DNA from 2 places in the Microbacterium sp. 01T413_2 genome. Region 1 is predicted to be linked to the other one. Evidence: predicted binding sites of a transcription regulator. Region 1 holds the regulator's gene; the other holds the start of a gene.

Region 1 (3,406 bases):
CGACCTTTCCGAGGTCGTAGAGCTGCCCGGCGTTGACCGCGTCCTGGATGCTGCCGGAGTGCGTGTAGATGTCAGGGGCCTTGCCCGCCGCCTGGGCAGCCTTCATCTTCTGATCCCAGGCATCCGCCGGGATCTCCGTGTCCTTGACGACGATCTTGTCCTGGGAGGCGTTGAACTTCTTGACGATGTCCTTGTACCAGGCGTTCTCGGGCGGAGTGAACGTGCGGTGCCAGAACTCGATCGTGGTCTTGCCGGAGGAGTCGCCTCCGTCGCCCGCGGCCTGCCCCGGCGTGCTCGAGCCGCAGCCCGCGAGCAGTCCTACCGCCGTGATGCCGCCGAGAGCGGCCATCACCACCCGGCGCGTGCGCTGTGTGTCCGTCTTCATGGGTTCCTCCTCGGGAACACGACTTCCTCGTCGAATCGGTGCTGGGTCCGGCACAGGGGGCCGGGTCCGCGGTCGCGCTGAGTCGGCATCGACCGGGCTGCATTCAGAGTAGGCGAAATCGATTTCAGGCACAAGACGCTCTTGAGCGATCTGCGCAACCCCCTGCGAGTGAAAGCCGATTCCTCTTCTCTCCGCACCGCGCCCACCCTTTCGGCCGCGACCAGAACGCCCCTAGAGTCGTTCGACAGGAAATCGATTTCAGATGAGGTTTGCTCGTCCAGTCGTGAGGACACTCGCGAAAACCACGAAGGAGCTCCCATGATGACGTCCGCCGTCGGATCCCCCTCACCGGCCGATCTCTCCGGGCGATGGGTCCGTCCTGCCGGTCCTGTCCCGCGCGAACCCCGCTGGGGCCATCCCGCGGGGATGCAGCTGGGCATCAGTTCCGCACCGCGCGGGCTGCTGCAGATCTTCACCCCCTATCTGGAGCATCCGCCGGAGCGACTGGTGAACTACATCGCCGTGGAGCCGGTGCCTGCGGGCAGCGCCGAGCGCGGCTATTCAGAGCTGGAGCCGAGCACGCTCGACCCCGGCGAGCGCGGGAAGCGGATGTGGGCCGTCGACCATCCGTCCGATGCCGCGGTGCGGGCACGGCTGGATCCCGATCCCGGAATCGTCGACACCGCGGACGGCGTGGAGCGGCTCACGATCTGGATCCGGGTCGAGCCGTTCGATAACGGGGCGCAGGTGCAGGTGCGGGTGCGGTTCAGGGCCGATCGTCCGCACGAGGTGGAACTGGCGGGGTACAGCGACTCCGGCTCCGTGCCTCTGGACCGGCTCGTACTCAGCGCGACCATGGGCAACTGGGCGCGGCTGCGCCGGCTCGAGCTCGCGGACCGCGTGGTCACGCCTGCAGAGCTCTGGCCCGGGTTCACCGGCACCGGGTTCGCCGCGCACGCCTCCTTCGGACTCGACGAGCTCGTCCGCGAGGGCGGGGCTGCGCTCGTCTCCGCGACGGGCGACGAGGACGACCCGTGGTCCGTCGGCTACAGCGCAGACACCGCGGAGCACTGGCGGTACCTCGGTCGGAGGATGCGGCAGACCTGGCGGGTGGACCACCCGCATCCCGCCCTCCGTGCACAGGTCAATGCGCGGTGGTCGTACTGGGCGAGCGCCTCGGAGATCCCCGGCGGTCCCGCCTACGAGAACCTCGAGGTCGTGCAGCCTTTCCGACAGGGCGCCGCACTGCACTTCATCGTCGAGCCGCTGGACTGATCGCCAGCGTGCACGGCGGAGGCCTGCACCGCCGTCTCGGCTCTGCCTGCGCGTGTCAGCGCCGGCGCGGTCTCTGCGCCGCTGTGCTGCCTCAGCGCTGGCTGTCGTCCGGATCGTCCGCGGTGTCGTCGGCGCGCTCAGGGCCGCTCAGCCACGGACGCCACAACACCACCTCGGTGGAGCGGCGGATCCGGCGCCCGGACGGGACGGCCATGACGGATCCGGTCGTTCCGGCGGCGAACACACGCACGCCGGGGCGGTTCGCGCGCTCCTCGCGCAGGTCGTGCTCGAGCTCGCCCACACGGCGGCGCAGCGTGCGCACCTCGTCCTCGAGGTCGAGCAGGCGCGCGATCGCGGGCAGGCTCATCCCCTCGCCGGACAGCTGGGCGACCTCGCGCAGCTGCTCGATGTTGCGCATCGAGTAGCGGCGGGATCCGCCCCTGGTGCGGCCGGGAACGACCAGGCCGATCCGGTCGTACTGCCGCAGGGTCTGCGGGTGCATCCCGGCGAGCTCGGCGGCGACCGCGATCGCGAAGATCGGGGTCTCGGCGTTCATGCGCTCATCGGCCATGACGCACCCTCGTCCTTCGCGCACGGCGCATCCCGAGAACACCGTTCGCGCCCCGCAAGCGGGCGCGCGTACCGGAAACAGGAGAATGCACCGAGATCAGGAGGATCCGCGAGGAATCGTCCTGATCTCGGTCACTGTTCCTGATTCCGGGACGACGCGGCGAGCGGCGCCCGGTGTCCGCGTCGCGCGCGGACCCGATCGACGGCGCAGGTGAACTCATCCCCGGGCCTTCGCCAGCAGCTCGGTGCGCGGGTTCTCGGCGGGCTCCGCCTCACGGAAGCGCTCCAGCGCCTCGCGCGCGGCGTCGTCGAGGTGCGACGGCACGGCCACCTGCACCTCGGCGAGCAGGTCGCCGACGCCCTTCGACGTCGTGACGCCGCGGCCCTTGACCCGCAGCACCCGGCCCGACGGAGTACCCGGCGCGACCTTGAGCTTGACCGGATCTCCACCGAGGGTCGGCACCTCGATGGTGGCGCCGAGCGCGGCCTCGGTGAACGTGACAGGAACCGTCACCCGCAGGTTCAGCCCATCGCGGGTGAACACGGGGTGCGGCTTCACGGCCACCTGGACCACGATGTCGCCGTTCTCGCCGCCGTCGGGCGAAGGCCGCCCACGGCCGCGCAGACGGATCTTCTGCCCGTCCTTCACGCCCGCGGGGATCTTCACCTTGAGCGGGCGGCCGTCCTCACCCTGCAGCGTGACTGTCTCGCCCTGCACGGCGGTCGCGAACGACAGGGTCGTGCGGGCCGTGACGTCGGCGCCCTTCTGCGGGCCGCCGTAGCCGCGGAACCCGCCGGAGGGCTGGCCGAACCGACCGGATCCGAACCCGCCGCCGCCCTGGTTGAACATCGCGAAGATGTCGTCGAAGTCGGCGGACTGCCCGCCACGGCCCCGGTTGAACGCGCTGAACACGTCATCGAAGCCGCCGTTGCCGGCACTGCCCGGAGCCGTGAAGCGCGCGCCACCGGCGCCCATCGCGCGGATCTGGTCGTACTCGGCACGCTGCTCGGTGTCGGAGAGCACCGAGTACGCCTCGCTGATCTCCTTGAACTTCGCCTCCGCCGCGGCATCGCCGGGGTTGGAGTCGGGGTGGTACTTGCGTGCGAGCTTGCGGTAGGTCTTCTTCAGATCCGCCTCGGACACGTCCTTCGAGACGCCGAGGGTCTTGTAGAAGT
Region 2 (3,406 bases), on a different contig from region 1:
CCCGCGGTGGCTTCGACGACGGCGAGACCGTGCACGTGGGCTGGACGCCGATCGACCTGGACGCCGTGGCGGCCGGGGGATCCTCCGGCCCGCTCGCGCTGGTGGACGGCGTGCCGTCGGTGCGGTGGTCCGCGGCCGGTTCCCTCATGCCGCTCTCCGCCTACCTCGACGACCGCATCGCCCTCCTCCGTTCCGCCTCCCTTTAGACCGCGAGACTCCATCTCCGCGACGAGACTGCGCTGATTTGGTGCAGTCTCGTCGCCCAGTTGCAGTCTCGCGGTCAGAGGTCAGAAAGTGGCGGCGGCGTCAGCGGGCCAGTGCGCGCTCGCCGAAGCGGTGCAGGATCCGCGCCGGCTCGGTGACGACGGATTCGAGCACGGCCTCCTGCACGGTGTGGAAGGCGTCCGGATCGAAGTAGCCGGTGGTGCGGTAGAAGACCATCCGATCGGCGAAGTCGCGCGGCGACGGCTCGGGATGGAACTGCGTGGCGTACAGGTCCGCACCCACGCGGTACGCCTGCACGGGGCAGGTGTCGTTGCCGGCGAGCAGCACCGCGCCCGATGGCACGGCGACAGCGCTCTCCTTGTGCGCGGTGAAGGCGTGGAACACAGGCCCGGCAGGACCGAACAGCGGATCCGCGACGGCGTCGGCCGTGGTGCGGATCTCGGCCGCGGTCGCCTCCTCGGGGTTGTCCATGCCGACTTCTCCGCCGAGGAGGCGCGTGATCACGCCGATTCCGAAGCAGGTGAAGAACGCGGTGGTGGCGCCGTCGATCGCGCGCTCCGCGATGCGCTCCAGGTCCGATTCGACCCGCCGCTGGGTCTCGGACTTGCGAACGTCGGTGACGTTGAACGGAGAGCCGCCGATCACGAAGCCGGCGTAGCGGTCGAAGACGTCCTCGGGCAGGGCGGTGGTGGTGAGGTCGATGCGGTCCAGTGCGTCAGCATCGACGCCGAGGGCGACACGGAACGACGCGCGCTCCGCCGTCGCCGCATCCAGCTCAGGGCGCACGCCGACATACAGGAGCGAGGCCATCCCTGGATTCTAGGCGAGCGGCGGAGGCCGTCGAAGTCCGGATGCAACGGACGGGAATATGAAGGAAGGAGTCGCGTTGAACTTGACAGCACAACGCTCAAGTTTGAGAGGAAGCGAAATGCCCAACGATTTCACCGACGCGGGTTCGGGCTCGTTCGACGAGTTCCTCGCCCGCTACCTGGCCGGTGAGCAGGCCCGGCAGACCCGGTCCATCGACCTCAGCCGGTTCCTGACCGTGCGCACCCAGCGCATCCTGCAGCGCGCCGGCCGCTTCGCGCTCGAGCGCGGCCAGACCGAGCTCGACGCCCTGCACGTCCTGCGCACCATCGTCGAGGACGACGCCGTCGACCAGGCGATCCGCAACATCGGGGTGACCCCGCAGGCCATCGTCGACGACGTCGACACCCGCCTGCCCGCCCCTGGCGACGCCTCTGACATCGACGCCGCGACCATCACCCCGAGCGCCAGCCGCGCGCTGTTCCACGCCTACCAGGTGGCGCGCTCATCGGGTGCGACCTACATCGAGCCGGAGCACGTCTTCTTCGCGCTCGTGCTCGGACAGGACGCCCCCGCGGGCCAGATCCTCGCGCGTGCCGGCGTCACCGCCGAAGCGCTCACCCAGAGCCTGCGCGAGCCCGTGACCGCGGGCGCCGCGCCAGAGGCCGAGAACACCCAGTCGGCGTCCGAGACCCCGATGCTCGACCGGTTCGGCCTCGACCTCACCGCCCGTGCCCGCTCCGGCGAGCTCGATCCGGTGATCGGCCGGGCCTCGGAGATCGAGCAGACGATCGAGATCCTCAGCCGGCGCACCAAGAACAACCCGGTGCTGATCGGCGAGGCGGGCGTCGGCAAGACCGCGATCGTCGACGGCCTTGCCCGCGCGATCGTCGACGGCGCCGTGCCCGCGCAGCTCAAGGACCGTCGCGTCGTGGCGCTCGACCTGCCCGCGATGCTCGCCGGCACCCGCTACCGCGGCGACTTCGAGGAGCGTCTCACCCAGACCATGGACGAGATCGCCGCGCACAAGGGCGAGATCATCGTCTTCATCGACGAGGTGCACACCGTCGTCGGTGCGGGCGGATCCGGAGAAGGCGGCGGCATGGACGCCGGCAACATCCTCAAGCCGCGCCTCGCCCGCGGCGACCTGCACCTGGTCGGCGCGACGACGCTCGCCGAGTACCGGCGCATCGAGAAGGATCCGGCCCTCGAGCGCCGCTTCCAGCCGGTGAAGGTCGCCGAGCCCTCGATCGAGGACGCCGTGCGGATCCTGGAAGGCCTCAAGCCCGCCTACGAGCAGCATCACGCCGTCACCTACACCGACGACGCGATCCGTGCGGCCGTCGAGCTGAGCGCGCGGTACCTGCCCGACCGGGTGCTGCCGGACAAGGCGATCGACCTCATCGACCAGGCCGGCGCCCGTTTGCGCCTCCGCCTGGGCGTCGTGACCGATGTGGCGGCGCTGTTCGCCGAGCTGGCCGACCTCGAAGCGCGCAAGAACGCCGCGGTCGGCGCCGAGCACTACGAGGAGGCCTCGCGGATCCGCGACGAGATCGCCGCGGTCCAGGCGCGGATCGACGACGCCGGCAGCACCGCGCGCCTTGTCGATGCCGAGCCCGCTGTCGTCGGCGAGGCCGAGATCGCCGCGGTGATCGCGCGCGCCACAGGGATCCCGGTCAGCCGGGTCTCCGAGAGCGAGCGGGAGCGTCTGGCGGACCTCGAGGCCGACCTGCACGCCCGCGTGATCGGGCAGGACGACGCGGTCGCCGCCGTGGCACGGGCCGTGCGCCGCAGCCGTACCGGCATGGGCGACGCGCGTCGGCCGGTCGGATCCTTCCTGTTCCTCGGCCCCACCGGTGTCGGCAAGACCGAGCTGGCCAAGGCGCTCGCCGACCGTCTGTTCGACGACGAGACCGCCGTGATCCGCTTCGATATGAGCGAGTTCGGCGAGCGGCACACGGTGTCGCGGCTCGTCGGCGCCCCTCCGGGATACGTCGGCTACGACGAGGCGGGGCAGCTCACCGAGCGCGTGCGGCGCAACCCCTACGCGATCGTGCTGTTCGACGAGATCGAGAAGGCGCACCCCGACGTGTTCAACCTGCTGCTGCAGGTGCTCGACGACGGTCGCCTGACCGACGGTCAGGGGCGCACGGTCGACTTCCGCAACACGGTGATCGTGATGACCTCGAACATCGGATCCGAGTTCCTCGCGTCGCGCTCCGGTGCGCTCGGGTTCGTGGCCTCGCAGGACGGATCCGCGAACGGATTCGCCTCGCAGGAGGATCTGCGCGCCCGGGTGATGGGCAAGCTCCGCGAGGCCATGCGGCCGGAGTTCCTGAACCGCATCGACGAGATCGTGCTGTTCCAGAAGCTC

The links. Region 1 encodes HspR, which represses chaperone genes until heat shock. Its sites were predicted from a motif close to AAGTTGAGTCNNNNNGACTCAACTT; they were not measured.
Region 2: a site for HspR is predicted at 1,115-1,139, ahead of AC1DMN_RS09515 (ATP-dependent Clp protease ATP-binding subunit). Genes of this name have one in related genera too.

What each region holds. Positions count from the first base shown of each region.
Region 1 covers NZ_JBFTQL010000003.1:99,327-102,732, reverse strand. The annotation lists gene AC1DMN_RS03150 (ABC transporter substrate-binding protein) at 1-385, opposite strand, end outside; gene AC1DMN_RS03145 (hypothetical protein) at 704-1,660, shown strand; gene AC1DMN_RS03140 (heat shock protein transcriptional repressor HspR) at 1,752-2,231, opposite strand; gene AC1DMN_RS03135 (DnaJ C-terminal domain-containing protein) at 2,448-3,406, opposite strand, start outside.
Region 2 covers NZ_JBFTQL010000014.1:60,184-63,589, forward strand. The annotation lists gene AC1DMN_RS09505 (glutaminase) at 1-206, shown strand, start outside; gene AC1DMN_RS09510 (glutamine amidotransferase-related protein) at 307-1,035, opposite strand; gene AC1DMN_RS09515 (ATP-dependent Clp protease ATP-binding subunit) at 1,154-3,406, shown strand, end outside.